DNA from 3 places in the Brevibacillus nigriterrae genome. Region 2 is predicted to be linked to each of the others. Evidence: riboswitches for the same ligand, from Rfam matches in the RefSeq annotation. Region 2 holds a riboswitch; each other region holds the start of a gene.
What was found. Region 2 has a riboswitch for cyclic di-GMP ahead of ACPW7N_RS07260 (universal stress protein). Riboswitches for the same ligand answer to the same signal wherever they lie in the genome.
Positions count from the first base shown of each region.

Region 1: it holds a riboswitch for cyclic di-GMP, as region 2 does, so the genes downstream of both, ACPW7N_RS08165 (DUF192 domain-containing protein) here and ACPW7N_RS07260 (universal stress protein) in region 2, are expected to answer to the same signal.
Region 3: it holds a riboswitch for cyclic di-GMP, as region 2 does, so the genes downstream of both, ACPW7N_RS10655 (methyl-accepting chemotaxis protein) here and ACPW7N_RS07260 (universal stress protein) in region 2, are expected to answer to the same signal.

Region 1 covers NZ_JBNCMT010000008.1:97,291-104,209, reverse strand. The annotation lists gene ACPW7N_RS08180 (aminopeptidase) at 1-1,122, shown strand, start outside; gene ACPW7N_RS08175 (Y-family DNA polymerase) at 1,257-2,348, shown strand; gene ACPW7N_RS08170 (hypothetical protein) at 2,413-2,946, shown strand; cyclic di-GMP riboswitch class I at 3,323-3,419, shown strand; gene ACPW7N_RS08165 (DUF192 domain-containing protein) at 3,507-3,848, shown strand; gene ACPW7N_RS08160 (Flp family type IVb pilin) at 3,869-4,060, shown strand; gene ACPW7N_RS08155 (Flp family type IVb pilin) at 4,140-4,331, shown strand; gene ACPW7N_RS08150 (Flp family type IVb pilin) at 4,362-4,553, shown strand; gene ACPW7N_RS08145 (A24 family peptidase) at 4,667-5,188, shown strand; gene ACPW7N_RS08140 (TadE/TadG family type IV pilus assembly protein) at 5,182-5,565, shown strand; gene ACPW7N_RS08135 (Tad domain-containing protein) at 5,573-6,490, shown strand; gene cpaB (Flp pilus assembly protein CpaB) at 6,500-6,919, shown strand, end outside.
Region 2 covers NZ_JBNCMT010000007.1:93,819-100,737, reverse strand. The annotation lists gene ACPW7N_RS07270 (methyl-accepting chemotaxis protein) at 1-793, opposite strand, end outside; gene ACPW7N_RS07265 (sensor domain-containing diguanylate cyclase) at 831-2,954, opposite strand; gene ACPW7N_RS07260 (universal stress protein) at 2,966-3,373, opposite strand; cyclic di-GMP riboswitch class II at 3,457-3,541, opposite strand; gene ACPW7N_RS07255 (ABC transporter ATP-binding protein) at 3,652-4,332, opposite strand; gene ACPW7N_RS07250 (ABC transporter permease) at 4,325-5,152, opposite strand; gene ACPW7N_RS07245 (nitrous oxide reductase accessory protein NosL) at 5,149-5,622, opposite strand; gene ACPW7N_RS07240 (NosD domain-containing protein) at 5,637-6,812, opposite strand.
Region 3 covers NZ_JBNCMT010000011.1:124,069-130,987, reverse strand. The annotation lists gene ACPW7N_RS10670 (hypothetical protein) at 1-602, opposite strand, end outside; gene ACPW7N_RS10665 (hypothetical protein) at 789-2,054, opposite strand; gene ACPW7N_RS10660 (hypothetical protein) at 2,051-2,680, opposite strand; cyclic di-GMP riboswitch class I at 2,936-3,020, shown strand; gene ACPW7N_RS10655 (methyl-accepting chemotaxis protein) at 3,111-4,676, shown strand; gene coaA (type I pantothenate kinase) at 4,754-5,701, opposite strand; gene ACPW7N_RS10645 (methyl-accepting chemotaxis protein) at 5,964-6,919, shown strand, end outside.

The sequences.
Region 1 (6,919 bases), on a different contig from region 2:
AAATTTGCACGATTGATTGCCAAGTACGCCTACCAGGCGGGAGCTAAACACGTACATATTGATTGGTATGATGATGAGTTAACCCGTTTGACGTACGAGCTTGCACCGGATGAATCGTTTACTGAGTATCCACAATGGAAAGCAAACGGATACGAAGAATTGGCAGAACAAGGAGCTGCTTTCCTTCACATCCGGGCGACTGACCCCAAACTACTCGAGGGGATTGACCCTGTTCGCATAGCCAATGCCAGCAAAGCATACAAAGAAGCTGTATCCAATTTTCGCAGCAAGATCATGTCTGATCGGGTATGCTGGTCCTTAATCGCAATCCCTACACCAGCATGGGCAGCGATGGTTTTTCCTGAATTAGACGAATCGAAGCAAATGGATGCCATGTGGAATGCTATATTCAATATGGTACGGCTTGATCAGGAAAACCCGGTGCAGGCATGGAAAGATCATCACCAATTCTTAACTGCGAAGGCTGATTACTTAAATAAGAAAAAGTATCGCCTCCTTCAATACCGTGCACCAGGTACTGACCTCCAGATTGAACTTCCTCCCGAGCATCTATGGACTGGAGGGGGAAGTATTAGCGAAACAGGAACACTGTTCATGGCCAATATGCCCACAGAAGAAGTGTTTACGGTTCCCTTGAAAAATGGAGTAAATGGGACAGTTCGCAGCTCAAAACCGTTAAGCTACAATGGAGTCCTCATTTCAGACTTCTCTTTTACATTCCGGGATGGTCGTATTATCGAGTTCTCAGCGAAAACTGGGTACGAGACGCTTCTACAATTAGTGGATACAGATGAAGGTGCAAGATATTTGGGAGAGGTCGCTTTGGTCCCGCATAATTCTCCGATTTCATTGATGAATCGCATTTTCTACAACAGCCTGATCGATGAAAATGCTTCCTGTCACTTGGCGATTGGAGATGCCTACACCATTTGTCTGGAGAACGGAAGAGACTTGACACCAGAAGCGGTCAAAGCAACAGGAATCAATTCCAGCCTGGTTCATTGTGATTTTATGATCGGATCAGAAGAAATGGATGTTGATGGTGTGACGGCAGAGGGTGTTGTCGAACCGATCTTCCGCAAGGGGCAGTGGGTATTCTAAACGTAGAGGTAAGTTTAGTGCCTTAATGCACTAAATTTACCGGAGCATCGCTAAAGAAGGATTCGACTGCCGCTTCGAAAGGGCTTCAATAGAAGCTTTTCTTTTCTTCCTTTGAAGGGAGTGCTTGAAGTCAGATGGAAGAGCAACGCACGATATTACTTGCAGATATGAATAGTTTTTTTGCAAGCTGTCATCAGAGTGAGGATTCACAACTCCGTAATAAACCGGTAATCGTCGGTGGAGTGTTGAACAGACCCACTCAGGGGCTGGTTATTGCGGCGAGCTATGAGGCGAAACAACGTGGTGTCTACACGACAATGTCCGTCTACGAAGCACTAAAGCTTTGCCCGGATGCGATAGTAGTACCGAGAAATCATCCGTTATACAGTAGCTATTCGAGTAAAATTATGTCTTTCCTCCGGTTGATTGGGGATACAGAAGTTGCTTCAATCGATGAGGCTTATGTCGATATCACGGCTCGCATCAATGAGGGCGAGACAGCATTGGCGATCGCCAGGTATATTCAACGGACATTATGGAATAAAATTCGTATACCCTGCTCCATCGGGATTGGGCCGAACCGAATCATTGCGAAAATGGCTTCTGAGGTCAAAAAACCGTATGGATATGTCGAGATGGGCATCAAGAAATTCTGTACGTTTTATTATCCGCAGCCCATCGACAAGTTGCATGGGTGCGGGAAGAAAACAGCCGAAAAACTGAACAAGATGGACATTCACACCATTGGTGATCTAGCAAAGGCTAATCTCCTACTAATGAAAAACCTGCTGGGTTCACGAGGGGAAATGCTTGTTCGTTCGGCCAATGGTATTTCTTCCAGTCGAATTAATACAGAACGGGAGAAGGGGGACAAGACAATCGGGAAGGAGTCTACCTTTCGGGAAGCGATTTCCGACCCCGATGCTCATTTGAAGTTGGCAGAAACATTGATTGAGCAACTGGTAAAGCGACTCAAAGCGAAATCACGAAAGGCGAAAACCATTTCGATTGTCTATAAGAAGGAGCGAAACGGCAGCTCATTTTCAAAAAGCTTCACATTGCCCAAGCCGACTGACTCAGCAGAAGAGATGAATGAAATCGTTCAAAAACTGTATACGGAGAACCTTTGGGAGATTCCTTTGTTCCTTTTTGGGGTTCGTTTATCCAATATTGAGGATGTTGTTTATGAACAACTCACTTTGGATGACTTTCATAAAATGCTATAGTGGCGGTTGCTTTCCTGTTTGAGTGGTGCAGAAGTAGTACATACTGCAATCAGGGGGTGCGGATATGTTCGTCCAAATCGCAAATAATCAGGAGAGTGGGTCCCAAGACATCTTTGTACTGGGTGAAAAGTTGCTTCGTGACCAAGAGGGAGTGTACCTACTCCCAGGTCGATTAATCTCAGGGTTGAAGGCAGAGGATTTACCATCGGGATTCCCATTTGGACTACTGGATCAGCTTCCTTCTGGCATTGGTTTTTATCGTGAAGATTCTGTGAAGGTCAGTCGAACCGGAATAAAACAAAGCTTGCACGTGCAGGTAACAACGACATATGTGCGTGCAGAGTGGGATGGTCTCTATTGTGTAGTGTCTACAATGGATACGAGACGTAGAGTGCTGGAAGATGCAGAAGAGTATGTTCTCGAGCAATTCTTGGTCAACGAACAAAAATGTGTACTTGCTTATTCGTTTCATTTTCCATGCGATAAGGAACAAGATCTGGAAGCAGTCATGGAGATGATCGCTGAGCGTGTAAGATGGGTTGAAGAGAAAGGAAATGAACAATTATTGTTTCGTACCTTTCATCCAAAAATACAATAGCACTTGGTAAATAGGCAGGTAGGTAGTGGGGGAGTACTTCAGAATCACTTTCCCACTGCCTTTTTTTGTTGAGGTCCCATGGCTAAAAAATGCTAGGTGGCGAAGACTATCTTTACTGAAAAATGATAAAATCCAGCCTAAGAGAAAGAAAGATGCTCCAATAGCCTGAGGTAGGTAAATATATCTATTGGAAATGCTAAATTTATCCAATTTTCACAAAGTAAAATCCTGATTAAAAATTTTTTATTATATCTAAACTAGATCATTGGAGAGATTTTCATGGGTTCGAAATTTAAGCTAAGAGAACGATGTCGAATAATATGCTAGGACGTAGAATGAAGCCAAGAGATCAGTCGACACGGCAACACTCGCTGAATCTCGATAAAGGCAAAGCTGATGAAAATCAGTGACGCAAAGCTAAAGGGGCTAAGGTGTTTAGGAGAAGCCTGACACTATGCCAGCCAGTTACCGAAAGATTACGGGTGTAGAATATATCTACTAGCAACCCCGCTTTCGGTATAGGCGGGGTTACTCTATGTCTAAAAGGAGGTGCACACCACATGCTGATCAATCTGTCGAACAATCAAATTCTGGCTAGTCAGATCGGACAAGCCTACACCTTCCTAGGAAGGTTGAAAGGGTTAATGTTCACGAAAGAATTGCCGACAGGTTGCGCTCTGCATATTCGACCCTGCCGATCGGTGCACACGTTTTTCATGAATTATTCCATTGATGTACTGTATCTGAATGCCGACTTGAAAATCGTTGCGATTGATGAGCAACTTCGTCCGGGAAAAGTTGGCCCAATCTATGCAGATGCAGTGTCTGTTATCGAACTTCCAGCAGGAGCAGCTCGTCAAACAGAAACTCAAATCGGACATTTCGTCCAACTACGACCATGAATGGATAAGGAGAGAAAGTCATGATGAACAAATTCAAAGGTTTGCTTGTAGAAGAACAAGGTCAAGGTATGACAGAGTACGGGCTAGTACTCGGCATTATTGCAGTGGCAGTAGTTGGAGCACTTGCAACGCTTCGTGGAGAAATTATCGAGATGTACAACAACGTAGTTACTCTAGTAACAAACCGTGAAGATGGTGGCGGAACACCGTAAACTCTAAAACGCAAAAAACTGCCAACGATCAACTTACTTCAATTCACCTAAAATCGACTACTTAAAGGAGAGTTTACTCATGATGAACAAATTCAAGGGCCTATTGGTAGAAGAACACGGACAAGGTATGACAGAATACGGACTCGTACTTGGAATTATCGCAGTGGCAGTTGTCGGAGCACTCGCAACGCTTCGTGGAGAAATTATGGAAATGTACAACAACGTAGTTACTTTGGTAACCAACCGTGAAGATGGTGGCGGAACACCGTAGTAAACCTCGATCAGAAAGCGAGTGATACCCATGCTTGCATCATTGCAACGTTTGTTCATGGACGAGCATGGACAAGGGATGACAGAGTACGGAATTGTGCTTGGTTTTCTCTCCATAGCGGCTTTGATTGCATTAGGCAGCTTGCGTACTGAAGTTGTCGAAATGTTCAGTAACATAACGAATGCACTAATCAGTCGTGATGGTGACGGCCCACAAGTATAGCAATTATTGATACCCTTCCATACAGAGGGCAAAAGATGGTGGCCTTGCGTGATGAACGTAGGGCCTCTCTTTTAACCAGGGGGTTCGGATAGGGGATCCAGGAGGAAATCAGCATGTTGCTTAACGGAGCACTCCTTTTGATTCTTTGTATCTGTTTTATCACCGACGTAGCGAATCGCAAAATTTATAATAAAGTCGTTTTTCCAGGCATTATTCTTGCACTTATCATTCATTTTTTCTCAGATGGATGGGCTGGACTGGGCTTTTCTGTCGGTGGATTTGCCATCGGATTACTACTCTTGCTCATTCCGTATTTATTAGGTGGTATGGGTGCAGGCGACGTAAAGCTGCTGGCATTAATCGGAGCATTCAAAGGGACTATATTTGTAGTTACTACGGCCATATACATGGCATTGCTCGGTGGACTCATCGCATTACTCATACTGATGGTGAAACGAGGGATCGGAAACAGTATTCGTTCCTTGATTATTAATTTCTGGTGTATCCGCAATGGTTGGATCTTGCCTTTTCGCACGGACAAAAGCGCTCTTGCGACAACTTATCCGTACGGTGTAGCTATTGTGGGAGGTGCCTTAATTACCTTGTATGCAAAGGGGATGGAGTACTTATGGTAAAGGATGAACAGGGGCAGTCCATGGTCGAAATGGCACTCCTTCTGCCAGTTATGCTTCTATTACTGGCCGGAATTTTTGACTTCGGCAGAGTGTTCTACTCCTATGTTCACCTGCAAATGGCTTCACAGGAGACAGTTCGTCTGGGTGGCCTGGGTAAACCAGATGCAGAAATCATTTCATTCGCCCGAAACTATGTTCATATTGGCGAGACCGATTTATTACAGGTTCAAGTGAGTCCTACACAAGAAACAAGAACGCCAGGGGGATATGTCACTGTCACTCTTGTGTATCCGGTGGAATTGATGACACCGGTTTTATCCAAGCTTTTTCCCTCACCTATCATTCTATCAGCCAATTCTACGATCAGGGTGGAGTGAGTAATCGATGATTTCATTTTTCAAAGGTCTCCTAAAACAGGAAGAAGGAAATGCGGTTCTTCTCATATCGCTGTCCATGGTGGCACTTCTGACAATGGTTGGGCTTGTCATCGATGGAGGCAATCTCATGTTAAACAGGGCAAAACTGCAAAAAACCGCCAATGCCGCTGTACTTTCAGGTGCACAGGAACTGACCAATACAGAATTAAAAGTAAATGAAGTAATACAAACCATTTTAAGAGAGCACGAAGAAGAAGATAGTTTGCAAGACATTGTAGTGAGTATGGAAGATAAAGTTTCCATTGATCTGGAAAAGCAGGTACCATTAACCTTCTCACGACTATTCGGGAGAGAGACCGCACCTGTTTCGGCACATGCAGCGGCTGAACTGGGAGTGATGGGTCGAGCCAAAGGGGCAGCTCCCTTGGGTATAGATGAATCAATCGAGTTGGAGTATTTCAAAGAGTATAAATTGAAGGTTGATCAGACGGATGTTGATCAAGGTTACTTCGGAGTCCTTGCCTTAGGTGGCACGGGTTCAGAAACCTATGAAGAAAATCTGCGTCACGGGTACCAAAATGAAATCAAAGTAGGCGACGTGCTGGATACACAAACAGGAAATATAGCAGGTAAGACAAGGACAGTGGTGCGTGAGCGTGTAAATGGGTGCTCGGAAAACCCTCGTGATGTAAATGATCGGGATTGTTCACGAGTGATTTTGATTCCTGTCTATGAGGCGTTGGGTGACCCGGACAAACAATTAAAAAGCGTTCGGGTAAAAGGCTTTGCTTATTTCTACATTACGGATCCGATGAGCGCAACGGATACGGCCATCACAGGAATGTTCATCAAACGTGCCGGAACAGGATTCACGAAACCAGACAGTGTTGCACACGGTGCATTTAGCATCAGACTAACAGAGTAGGTGGAAACTATGAGATCCAAAATTATCCTCTTTGTAGCATTAGTTATGGGTGGAATAACAACGTTCCTCTTCTTTCAATACATGAAGCAATACGATCAGGAAGCACTCATAAATGACAGTATGGTGGATGTCGTAGTGGCAGGGCAACCTATCAAGGAAAATGAAAAGCTGAGCAATGGTACGGTGAAGGTTGTCAAAGTACCAGAGAAAGGATTGCATCCAAATGCAATTCGTAGTTTGGGAGATATCAATGGAAAGTTCGCAACGGCTGATTTGGAGACGGGAGAGACACTCCTCAGCCATCATGTGAAAACACAGGCAGAAGAAAATTTGTTTGTCTCCAGAAAAGTAAAAGATGGCTTTCGGGCTGTTTCGGTCGGAGTCAACATCGTGCAATCCGTCTCCAACCTGATTGAGCCAGAAGACACC
Region 2 (6,919 bases):
CTTTTACTTCGGTAACCAGCGTTCGTAAATTGGTTACCATCTTATTGAAGTTGGCAGCCAATTCACCAATCTCATCCTTGCTCTTCACATCAAGTGTACTAACGGTAAAATCACCATTCGCAACAAGATTGACTTGGGAAATTACTCGTTTAATCGGGCTAATGGTTGCTCGTACAATCAGGAAAGTAACAATAGCAGCCACAAATGGCAGAATGCTGCCAATGATAACTGTATTCTTGATCATTTCCCAAGTCCGATCATTCAGAATGTTAGCATCAAAATCAATCGCATTCAGTGCAATAATCTCTTTGCTTTCATCATGGTCCTTGTAAATTGGCGCATATCCTGTAAAGCGTTCTACTCCATTGAATGTATACACTTCAGAGAATTCCGGGTGTTTCATACTTTTGACCATATCTATGGCAGCCTGATCGATGAAATATGCGTCTCCTGCCTTGATCCCTTGCTCTTGTGAGGACTTGTCCGCAGCCAAAACCTTGCCGTCGAGCGAAAGGATATACTGGTTTTTGAAAATTGGTTTCTTGGAGATGGTCCAGCTAATCTCACCTTCAACCTTTTCACGAACAGAATTGTCGCCACTAGCAAGCTTTTCGATATCAGAAGGCGTCAAAATACCAGTAGTAATATTTGCGCAGCCGTACAATTCAATACCTGCAGCTTTTCGTACTTGCTCGTAACTGGTAAAGTAGCTTACCACCGAGACAAGCCCAATACTTACCAGAACAATTGATAAAACGATAATTGCTATTTTTCCGGTAATGCCAATTCTCATCACGAACCCCCATTTATCTACTAGTTTGTTTGACTTCCTATGTGCTCACAATCTGATTACGTCCATTTTGTTTTGCTTCATATAACCGTTTATCAGCGATTGCGATCAAACTTTTGAGTGAAGTTTCTTGATCGGGAATTACACTGGCTACTCCACCACTGATCGTTACGAATGAACTGATCTGTGATTGGCTATGAGGAATAGCTGCCGCTTCTATTAAACTGCAAATCATGATGGCAATCTTCGCAGCACCTCGCAAATCAGTATCTGGCAGCACTACTATGAATTCTTCTCCACCGTATCGAGCAGCAAAGTCACCAGGTCTGCGCAAGGTTTTATCGATGATATTAGCTACCTGTTTGAGGCACTCATCACCTTTTTGGTGTCCATAGGTGTCATTGTATTCCTTGAAATAGTCGATATCGATTAGTATGACTGACAGTGGGGCCTGATTTCGAATGGAACGATACCACTCTTTTTGATAATTCTCATCAAAGTATCTCCGATTCGGGATTCCCGTCAGCCCATCGATGGACGAGAGTTCCTGCAGGCTTTGGTTTGCTGCCGCAAGCTCCTGCTCTACTTTGATTCTTTCTTCGATGTCCTGTTTGAGCATCGCTTCCTGTCTATTGCGATTAATGGCACCTCCAATGCTGGCAGCAGCGGCAATTAGACCAGCTTCTTCATTTTTGCTCCAAATCCGCTCTTTTTTACAATCATCAAAGCCGATAAATCCCCAGAATTGGCCTCGGACAAAAATTGGCACTACCAGAATGGAGAGGATGTTTTGTGATATGAGCAAATCTTTTTCATTACCAGGCAATTCCTTAACCAATCCAACAATCGGGCGTCCCGCTGACAGTTGTTCATACCAGCGTGAGATGCCCATTTTGTGATAAGAAATATTTTGCAGGGAGGAATTACCCATTTGTGGCTGTATCGAATCTCTAACCCACTCGAAGCGCTGACTAACCAGTATATCACCAGATGAGGGTTCCAGATGATTTTCAAACACATAAACCCTGTCAACGCTTGCATTATAACCCAGAATGGAGAGAACTCTTTGTATCGTTTCTGTAAAATCTTCTGTCATCGTCAACAGATTAATTGATGCTTCAGCGACACCTTGCAGCAACCGCCCGCTTTCACGTAATTCCTTTTCCATCCTCTTACGCTCGCGAATGTCCCGAATAACACTGGCAATCCCGACAACCGCTCCAAAACTGTCACGTATGGGAGAGATGGTAACACTCACATCAATCAAACTGCCATCTTTGTTCAGTCGAACCGTTTCAACATCTGTCAGTCTTTCACCCGCAATTACTTTCGTCCGTATTTCCTCGAACTCATAATCCAAATGTTGCGGGATAATAGGGGTATGCATCCCCTTGAGTTCCTCACGCTTCCAGCCAAAAATAGACTCATAGGCAGTATTGACTAACAGAACTTTTCCTTCCATATCGAGCACTTGAATGGCATCTGTCGTATTACTTATGAAGGACTCCAGTTGTTCCTTCACCTCAAGAATCTGTTTTTCGACCCGCAGGCGATCAGAAATATCTTTGAATACACATACTGCTCCAATCACGGAATCGTTTTCAAGGATCGGTGTAACTACGTATTCTACCGGAATTGTAGTACGGTCTTTTCGCCAGAAGACATCTTGTCCACGGGTTTGCGGAATGTTTCTCTGGGATGCCTGGTAGAGCGGACATTGCTCCATTTTACTGGGGGTACCAATCAAGTGGCATTGGCATATTTTTGTGTATACATTTTGTCCTAACAACTCATCTTGTTCGAATCCAAGAATCTGCAGGGCAGCCGAATTGATAAACGTAACATTCCCATTCGGGTCAAGACCAAATATTCCCTCCCCCGCAGCCTGAAGGATGAGTTGGGTTTGATAATTTAGTCGTTTGATTTCTGCTTCGGCCCGAAGTACATTTGATTGCGCTTGCTCAATGGTGATGTCTACCTGATATGATTTTTCCTTATATTGCAGGATCGTTTTGACATACTCTTCACTAAATGATTCTTCCTCTGGTACAGAAGGGAGATCCGTAATATCCTTGCCACAATGGGGGCAGTCCCAGTGACTATCTCCATCAATACTGGAAATGGATGTCTTAAAACAGAAGCAGCACATCTTCTTAATCATCATGTAGACTCCCCCTACTTCACAATAATTACTGGAATCTGGGATTGATTCGCAATCCCCAAACTGACACTGCCCAGCGAGAGAGAAGAGTAGTTTGATAGACTACGGCAGCCGAGGAGGATCGCATCCATTTCATGTTGGGTAGCATAGTCCAGGATGGTTTGTGTGACAGGACCTTCGATGATTTGTGAGCATATTTGTGCATCCATCTCCGCAAGGTAGTCTGTGACTTTTTTCACAAGTTCCTCTGCTTGACGGTAAAGCTCCTGCTTAATTTCCGGGTATGTCTGAACCAATGCGGAGTAATTGGGGATTACATGAACAATATGAAGGTCTTTGGTAACGCATGGGAAATAACGTTCAATAAAATCATGGTATTTGTGTACAAACTCCAGGCCATCGACTGCGATCATTATTTTCATAGTTTTCACCATTCCGTTACGAGAAGAATCAAACCAAATAATCATCAAAAATAGCATACTGGCTAACAAGAAAAGACCAGTTGTTATGAACTGGCCGGTTGCACTACTAGCTCCCTATCACCCAAGTGCCCAGTTTACAGGTGACAGCTCATTGCTTCCATGAACTATTACTGATTGATATGGTAATTGTTACTATAAAGGTAACATTTTTTTTCATAAATTACAGTAGTTTTGTCAAAAATCAAAGAAAAAAGTCGCTTTTTTTCTTGCGACTTTACTTACCCTTCAGCCAGCTTCTCCAAAAACAGTTCATTCCAGTTGCGCCCCGCTTCCTTCCACGCAACAACAGGTGAATCATCTATCATTTTTCCCTGATTAAACAGGAGGACACGGTCAGCAACATCAACGACATCGTGCAAAACATGAGATGAGAAAATTACGGTTTTGCCCATCTCCTTATACTCATGCAAAATCTTTTTCCACAAATCAATCCAATACGGGTCAAGTCCATTACCCGGTTCATCCAGTAAGAGAATATCAGGATCGCCAAGCATCGCCTGGGCTAACAGCAGTCTTTGTTGCATTCCCTTTGAAAAAGTAGCAACTTGCTTCTCTGCTGCAGTATCCAATCCTACTTTCGCCAGTTTGCTGAGTACTTCTTGCTTCGTGCACTGTTTCATTTTTGCGATAAACAACAGGAACTCATACGCTGTGATTTTGCTTGGAAACTCCAGTCTGTCCGGCATGTAACTGATTTTTGTTCCAGTTGCCAGATGGATGGAGCCACTTGAGGGAGTCAGTACGCCTGCGATTAACTGAAGCAAGGTACTTTTGCCAGCACCATTGCCTCCGCACAAGGACGCACATTCGCCTGCGGTAAAGTAAATCGTAAGCGGCTCCAGGGCAGTATGATTCTGATACGTTTTGGAGATGCCAATCCCTTCCCAAATCTTAGCCACGTCCCTCTCTCCTTTCCAGATATCGTCTGCCAATGACCAGTGGAATCCCGACCCAAACCAGCAAAATCCCTGCGAACACAGCTAGAAGAGAAAAACCATTCTTCATCACCGATGACAAGGTATAGAACAATGGCCCGTAGACTCCACCATCTCCGATCGCCATAACGAAAATAACACGCAGTAAATCGGCCGGATTCAGAGCGATCATCGCAATGGCAAAGCTTTTCATCATCGTAAAAGGTAGAAAAGGCAGGATGACTACCATCAGCATCCCGTAAACCAAGACAGAGAAAAACCATATCACCAGACTGCTGAAAATGGCCTGAATTCTACTGGAAACGATGCTGCCGAGCAAACAGCCAATCGCCATGTAAATGTAAGCGAGCGCCAAATTGACCAGCAAAAATAAAAGAAACAGAGATAAATCTGCCTCTCCGATAAAGAGAGAAAACAATAGTCCTCCAACTCCATAACCCAGAAATATGGCAATGGAAAGGGACAGTGAGAGTCCGAGGAACTTGCCCCATAGATAGGTTCTGACAGACAACGGAATAGATCTGAGCAACGTGAACATTCCGTCTGTATGATCTCCGGCTACAGAAACAGAGCCTAACAGCAGGGAAAGTATCGGGATAATGTAGATAGACAGATTTAAGAGCGAGGAAATTTCCCGGCTAAAGCCCTCGTGTCCGCCGCCACCGTAAGTGTACACGGAGACATAGAGAAGTAGTCCGGAGAGAACAGCAAACAAGGCGGAAAACCCGGCAATCCATCTATTTTTCCTGGCAAGGTTTAGTTCATAGAAAATAAAATCTTTCATTTGTCCTGATGCCAATCATGTGAAGATAACCCTGCTGCATCGAGAATTTGCCCTTTTCCATGCTCCTTGACAAAGGCCTCTGCTGCTTCTTTTGTCTTGAAGGAGTGAACACCGTATCCCATCGGCGTTGCTTCTTCTGCCAGGACGACAAAGGTTGCCTTCTCTTTTTCAATCCACTCATTTGTATTGCGGTCCTGTACATAGATGCCTGCTCCTGCAAGCTGATCTTTATGTGCGGCCTCATATTTGGTCTCACAGCCGATATCATCAAATTTCTTGACCTGCCCATCTGCCATAGCAATCTGCGCAGCATAGCCATTATTCATTACTGCCATATGGCATTCTTCACATGTATCTACGGCTTCATTAACTGCTTGTGGCTGCGGTTTTGCTTGCCCTCCACATCCAGCAAGCAGAAAAAAGCAGGCCGCCATAACTGTTGCCCAAATGGTAATCTCTCTTTTTCTCATCTATCTTTTCCCTCCTATGGTCTCGAATAAGTAGCACTCTTATAGATGAAAGAAATACTTCCAGCTACCAGTACGGAGCAAATGAAAATAAACACGGGAAACATGAAGCCAGCCCCAGTTTCTCGCAGGTCTTGCTGTTTGATGGTTGGCGGCTTTATCAAGGGATAGGCATCGATGACCGTATCATCTGATTGAGCCACGGTATCCAGGAAAGATTGGGCAGGGCTGGCAAACATGATTTGCAGGGCTGGTGCTTTTTCAATCCAGTGAAAAAGGAGTCCTTGACTGCTATAACCGGTCTCCCCGATCTGATCCCCTGTTACGTCAAAGCCAACATAATCATCCCAATAGTTGCCCACTCCCTGTTCTTGAAAGACCTGTGAGCGGATGCCATCCTCTACAACGGCTTGCTGGACATTTCCGATGAATGAATTACGGATGATTACCGAATTCTCAATCGGCCCAAAAATATCGATACCAATGGAGTTGGAGCTGATGTTATTCTCAGAAATCTTGCTGGCTTCTATCGAATCGATGCCAATTCCATGTGTGTTGTCGGAGATGACGTTATCGATCACCTTGCATTCCTGACACTGAAACAGCAACATACCGAAACCCTTGGTATCACGTTGCTTGAGAAAGCGATTCTGCTCAAAAACCGCCTGATTCGTCTCCATGACCATTGCTCCGGTCACGCTCTGGTTCACCTCATTTTTTTGGAATCGGCTTCGCCCTGCAGACATCAGATGAAATCCATAACGTGACCCGGTTACTACATTTTCTTCTATTACATTGTCAAAAGACTGATCAAAATAGATCCCGTCCTGTACGTGCATGATTTTGAGTCCCTGTATTATGTTGCCGCTACTGTGATCGAGTTGAATCCCGTTTCCTCGTTTTTGCACTAGACTCGATGCATCTCCCGTTATAGTCAAGTTCTTGATGACTACTCCATTCGCTGTGACAGTTACTACGTTCTCAGTCCCAACTCCTTGAATTACCGATCTATCTATTCCTTTGCCAACTAGCTTCAATGGTTTATTGATCACAATGGGACCCGTATAAACCTCATCTTCTAATGGAATGGTTGCATTAGGTGGCGCCTGATTTATCTTTTCTTGTAAGCTGCTTGCATACGCACTTCCCTGTGGAATGCACAAAAGGATGAGCAACAGTAAAACGATTGGCATTATACACCTCCCCGTATACAACCATACCAACTTTTCAACAAAGGCAAATGACTCTTCCGGGCTATATAATTGTGAACATTTCTCGACAATGCCAGGAAGCCATTTCC
Region 3 (6,919 bases), on a different contig from region 2:
TCAATACCTACTTTGTCTTTTGTTGTACCGACAGAGGCGAATTTGAGGATTTCCACCCCATTAGACAGTTCTACCTTGACATAAGGAGTCAACCCGGATGAAATGTTGCCCTCACTTGTGATCAATTCGATGTAGTAATATTCGCCTTCTTTGATACCGCCGTTGTTATCTGTGCCATACAGATCAAACGTGTGCTTTCCTTTTTTGAAAGTACCGAGGGTAGTTTTGAATTCTGGATTCAACACTTTGTTGTCCTCATAGATTCCGAGTAGATAGCCGATTCCTTCTTTACTGGTCTTCCATGTTCCGTGGTAATTGATTTTGCCCGCTTTATCTGTCGTCCGTACCCACATGGCTTTAATTTCAATGTCTTTGGCAAGATCCAGTGAAAGCTTGAAATGTCCGTCCTTTACTGCATCTGGTTTTGCGTAAGCAATGGACATATAGTCATACCCATCATCCAAAAATGTGAATTCATCTATGCCTATAGTTGAGATCGTATCTGCGGATGTAGTTGCTGGATTGCCGAATGTTGCAAGACTGACAACGAGTGTGAAGCAAAAAACGAAAGACATCAATCGCTTTAATGCGTGTAACTTCACGATGAAACCCTCTCCTTGAAATAGTTTTTTAGGGAAAACCCGCCAATTAAAAGTACCATAGTTTCTTTTTACTTTCTGTAGCACGGACTACAAATTACCAACTGAGTAATGAATAAAAAACACCTCCACTTCAATCGTCTGAGAAACGAAAAAGGGAGGTGTTTGTTGTTAGTTTGTCCAGATTCACTAAATTACTGCCAATTTCAGCTTTGCAAGGAAGATAGTGAATTTGTTATCCAAAGCAGTTGATTCAGTTTTGCCGTAAAGTTTAGACTTTAATCGCTCCATATCTGTATCTGAAATTTTTAGCAAACTGTCCTTGATAGAACCTAAAATGCTGTTCAGTTTTTCAAGAGAAAGCGCCTTGTCTCCTTTGCCAAAAGTACTTTCTTTATATCGTTTATCAAATTCCCGCTGCAAATCTGCGTTGTCAAAAGTGATATTTACCTTCTTTTTATTGCCCATTGCATCAATTACATAAAAACTGGATGAACTGGATTGACCGTTGGATAAGCGCACGGTGAGACTTGCCTTATGATTTCCTACCATAAATTCAAACTTTTGTTTCCCGGCGGTAAAGAGCGAATCGGCAGATGGTGGTTTTGGCGGGTAGTTATGATTGTTGACCTGCTGGTAGATTAAGTTGGAATAGCCTTGTCTCAGCGTATTTAATTTGGCTTGAGCGTTTTCGAGTAATGTCGTCTTGATTCCCGTGGGTGCATCTGAAAGAGCAGAGGCTAACTCATCGGATCGAGCAGTTACCCATTTGTTCAATTCCACTAGGTATTGGTCAAGTTTGTCTTTCGAAATAAAGCCGGATTCGTTTTTGATCGCAGATTCCATATTTTGCAGGTAATTGCTGCCCGTGTAGGATAACTGCTTATCCCAATCCGTGTATGTCGTGCGTGCATCAATGGTTAAGATCCGATTGGCGATAATCAGATCCTCGACGTCAGACCATATTTCTACATCCAGTTGATTGATTAAATTTTCTCCGTCAAGCCATAGTTCGGCAGCTTCATCCGATGTAATTAATAGGTCTTTCTCTGCCTGTTCAAGTCGTGTAGCCAAATCATCCAAGCTGCTTTGCAGCCACTCCATATGCTGATTTAATAATTCTGGCACCTCATCATTATTGAACCCATTTCGATCCTCATCGAGGCGTCTAAATACCGATTCAATGTACTGATTCTGGCTTTGAGGAAGTGATTGCAACCAATTCTCGTAAACTGGATTTACAGGGGGTGGTTCCTCCGAAGAAGCAAGAGCCATCCTTGGAGCCGAATAGGTGCTGAGGTTTTCGTTTGTACTGTCTGTATAACTGCTTTTTTCATAGATGGCAGCCAATTCACCTGAATTACTGGATTGTACTGATTTGCTTTTCTCTGGTGTAGGACTAGAAGTAGAATAAGTACGGCTAACCGTATTCACATTCCCATTCGAAATTCTCACAGTAAAGCTCCTTTCACCAATCGTTTTGCCGCTTTTTTTACAGAACTTTTGTTATGCTCGGAGTAATCCTGGGCAAAAGGGAGGATTTCTAATCCGAGCGAAGGGCAACTCTTGACAACATGACACAGATTGACAAGCACACGTGCCAGATGTTTTTCGTTCCATAAGGGAAGTACACTTTTGAGAATGGGGTAAACTTCTTGTGCAGTATATACGCTTGCCTTGGCATAGTTGCCCAAACAATCAATGGCATAATCTCGTACAATCGTACTTTTGTCTCCTTGAATCATATCAGACAACTTTGACAGGACAGGGGCAATCTGTTCTGGAACAAGTGGTGCGATCAGGGATATGGCATGCATAGCCTCCCACCGCACACGAGTTGATTTGTGGTTGAACAGCCCAATTAACTGGTCAGCAAAGCTGGCAATCAGCTTGGGCTTTTGTTCTGCTACCTTGGTAAAAACCTCTGCACAGTCCCCAACAAGGGCTTGGTCACTGCTAGTTAGCCCTTCGCCAAGCACCAAAAGCAGGTCTGGCTGTTCTACACAGTGAGCGGCAACATGCCGATTGGATGCCTCTGTTTGATCGCCTGTTTGAGAGGAAAGCTGAGAGAGAATCGTCATCATGAATCTCCTATGTCTGGAATATATCTCTAGTTTACCATCTTAACAAAATATGACAAAAAATTTTTATCGACCGAAAGAAAAAAAGGGGGCCAATGCCTCCTTTTTTTCTTATCAAGATTTACTTAATAGCAGAAATTTTCTTATCGTTCGACAAAAAATTCAAAAATATGTAACAAAATTGTTTGAAATGTGGTTCAATAGGGAATAGGTATTTATACTTATAGCAAGGTAATAATAATTAAAAATTAACATGCTACGAAAACGCAAACTCTGTCGAAAGAGGAGGACGCAAAGCCACGGGTCTTTGGCTCAACCAAGTGATAGCCGGGCTACCGAATAGCGTTACATACCAATGTAATCTATTCCTGTAATGAAAAGCTATTCTTCAAGGTACTCATGACAGCACTATTACTGGGAGGAAGGATTTATGAAATTATCGGTTGGAAAAAAGTTGTATGCAGGCTTTATCATTGTTCTTCTGTTAGCTTCTTTCATCAGTGCAATAAGTTTCTATCAGATTTCAAACCTGGATACCACGTATAAATTTTTATTGGATGACCGTGTAAAAAAGGTAATTCTCGTCAAAGACATGGTTTCCGAGCTGAGAGAAGAGTTCAAAAGCATTCGAGGTTACCTGCTTTCTGATAATCCGAAACAGTTGGAGCAGTTTAATGAAGCCAAGAAGCGGTTTGATAATTTGTCCAAAGAGCTTGATCCAATGCTTACCCTCCCGAAAGGAAGGCAATTATTTGCGGATTTGACGCAAATAAGCGATGAGTATGCTGCATTTTCTACGGAACTACTGGCATTGAAAAAGGCAGGAAAAAACAAGGAGTACAGCAACCTGATAGCAACAACAGGAACTGACTTGGGGAATCGATTCGCTGCCAAGGCTGACGAGTTCATCTCGTACCAACAGGAACTGCTCGATCAGACTCTCCAAGAAACAAACGAAGACGTTAGCTTCAGTAAAACCCTATTGATTACGGTAAGTGTGACCGCGATCCTCTTGGGGCTTGGCATTGCCTTTGTCATGAATCGTGCCATCAGTGTGCCGGTAACCCGGATGTCACAAGCAGCACAGGAAATCGCATCTGGCAACCTTACCATTGAAGACATCTCCGTAAAAAGCAAAGATGAGATCGGTGATTTGGGTCAAGCCTTTAATCAGATGAAACTGAATCTGCAGGTTCTCTTGCGACAAGTAGGAGGAAATGCAGAGCAGGTAGCAGCTTCAGCAGAAGAATTAATGGCAAGCAGTTTGCAGACCAGTAAGGCAACCGAACAAATCACCAGCTCCATGATGGAGATGTCTAGTGGCATCGAGGAAATTTCTGCGAGCACCAATGAGGTAACAGTGGCTTCGAATGATGCATTGAAGGTTGCTAAAGAAGGCAACGAAAGCATCCATCAGGCAATTAAACAAATGAATGCAATCAGCACAACCGTAAATGATCTGGCGAAATCGGTAAAAGGCATGGGCGAACAATCGACAGAAATTGGTCAAATTGTGCAAGTTATTAATGGTATTGCTGCCCAGACCAACCTGCTTGCACTGAACGCAGCGATTGAAGCGGCGCGAGCGGGCGAACATGGCAGAGGATTTGCGGTGGTAGCCGATGAAGTGCGCAAGCTGGCCGAACAATCCTCTCGATCAACCGAGCAAATCGGCAAGATCATCGCTTCCATTCAGCATCTAACTGATGATGCAGTCCGTTCGATGGAAAAGAGTCTGAACGAAGTGAATACAGGAATCAATCTGGTTGAGCAATCAGGAGAAAACTTCGGCAAAATTCAAGAATCAGTGCAGAGTGTAGCAACCCTGATGATGGAGTGCTCTGCAGCATCTGAGCAAATGGCTGCAAGTACGGAGGAAGTTTCTGCCGCGGGACAAGAACAACTGGCTTCCATGGAAGAAATCTCAGCATCGGCAACTGCTTTAGCCAAAATGGCAGAACAGTTGAACATGGTTGTTGCGAAATTCAGATACTAAACAAGAATTCGATATCGTCATACGAAAAAATCCCTTGGGTCAACCCAAGGGATTTTTGTGTAATACGAAAGGAATTTTTACGTTTTACGCAAGTGAATAGCGGAAATCAGATGATTGGCCCCTTTTTCCAGAATCAGATCAGCCCGGGTACGTGTAGGAAGGATATTCTCTACCAGATTAACCGCATTGATCTCACGCCATATTCCTTCCGCCACTTGAGAGGCTTCCTCATTTGTTAATGTTGAATAACGATGGAAGTACGATTGGGGATTGGCGAAGGCAGTATGACGCAAGATCTTGAACCGCTCTACATACCAGCGGGAGATGTCCATTTCATCAGCATCCACATAAATGGAGAAATCAAAGAAGTCGGATACGAACACCTGTGGAATCTGACTGGATTTGTTGCCAGAATCCGTTTGCAATACATTCAACCCTTCTACGATCACAATATCTGGTTTCTCAATTACCAGCTTTTCGTCAGGAAGTATGTCGTATGCCAAATGAGAGTAGACAGGTGCTTCTACCCGTGAGCGCCCCGATTTAATGTCCGCAATACATTGAATGAGGCGGCGAATATCGTAGCTTTCAGGAAATCCTTTCCGCTTCATCAGCCCTCTTTGCTCCAGAATCCGGTTTGGATACAGAAATCCATCAGTGGTCACAAGAGCTACCTTCGGATGGTTTGGCCAATGGGAAAGCAATGCTTGCAGGATTCGGGCGGTTGTGCTTTTGCCTACTGCTACACTGCCAGCAATTCCAATGATATAAGGAACTTTTTCCGTCTTATTTCCCAAGAATTGATTGGTTGCCCCGTGAAGCTGCTGGGTCGCTCCCACATACAAATTGAGCAGACGGGAGAGGGGGAGATAGATTTCTGTAATCTCTTTCAAGGAAAGATGTTCGTTGATTCCTTGAAGCTTGGACAGGTCATTTTCAGACAAGGACAACGGAGTGGCTTTACGTAAGCGCTCCCATTCATCCCGAGCAAAATTGATATAAGGAGAATAAATGTGATTCGACATTTGATAAAGGCCCCTTTAAGGAAAAAAGTGCATTGTACAGGCATTATATCACAGAATAGTGACAATCCTAGTACAGTTTATGGGTAATAAACCTGAGAAACAAGATGGACCCCATGATCAAACATTTTGTAATGGAGAGCATATACTTTTTTTTATCGATAAAAACTTTCAGTCAGTGATATCTATCATATTTTGGAAACATTTACTTCTTTAGTATGGGGATATACAAATTGTTAATATTGTTTTTGAAAGGGGATTATTTGTGAAATTTACTATTCACAAAAAGTTGTTTTCTGGATTCACTGTCATTTTGTTGATCCTGGGTGTCATCTCTGGATTAGGCTACTACCAGATGAAACATGTGGATACGACCTATTCCTCACTAATTAATGACCGTGTGCAAAAGTTGATGATGATTAAAGATATGGAGCTATTGATCTCCAAAGAAGTTCGGTCCGTTCGCGGGTTTTTGGTTGTGGGGCAAGACCCCGCTCTGCAAGATTTCTATCAGGCAGTGGAAGAATATAAAAAAGTGAGTAGTCAATTGCGTGGGATCACGTCAGATGAACAACCCTTGAAATTATTGGATGATTTGGATAAAGAACAAGGCAATTACATAGAAGTAGCTGAAAAAATGATTGCCTTAAAAAAACAGAATAAATCAGAGGAAACTGCTGAATTAATGGGAACCACTGGGGTTGAGACTGTAAAGCGTTTTACGTCGACAGCAAATCAGTTGCTCCAGTATCAGCAGGAACGTCTTGACTTGGGAAGACAAGAGACTTCGAAAAAAGTAGAAACAGCAATCCTGATCATCATCGTCCTCAGTGTTGCTGGAATGGCGTTTGGAATGGGTGTTGCTTATTTTATCAGTACCATTATCTCCAAACCGATCGCTTTGGTATCAAATGCTGCAGAGCAGATTGCAAACGGTGACCTAAGAGGTGGCGAAATACTTGTTTCCAATCAGGATGAGATTGGTGATTTAGCAAAGTCGTTTACTGTAATGTCATCCAATCTACGGCAGGTAATTGGCAGTGTACAGGTGAGTGCGGAGCAGGTGTCGACGTCTTCCGAACAGTTACTCTATGGAACACAGCAAGTAACGGCTGCTTCCCACGTAGTAGCCAGGACTATTCAAAACTTGGCGCAGGAAGCAACGGTTGCTGCTCAAGCGGGTGAAGACAGTGCTCGAGGAATGGAAGAGGCGGCAGCAGG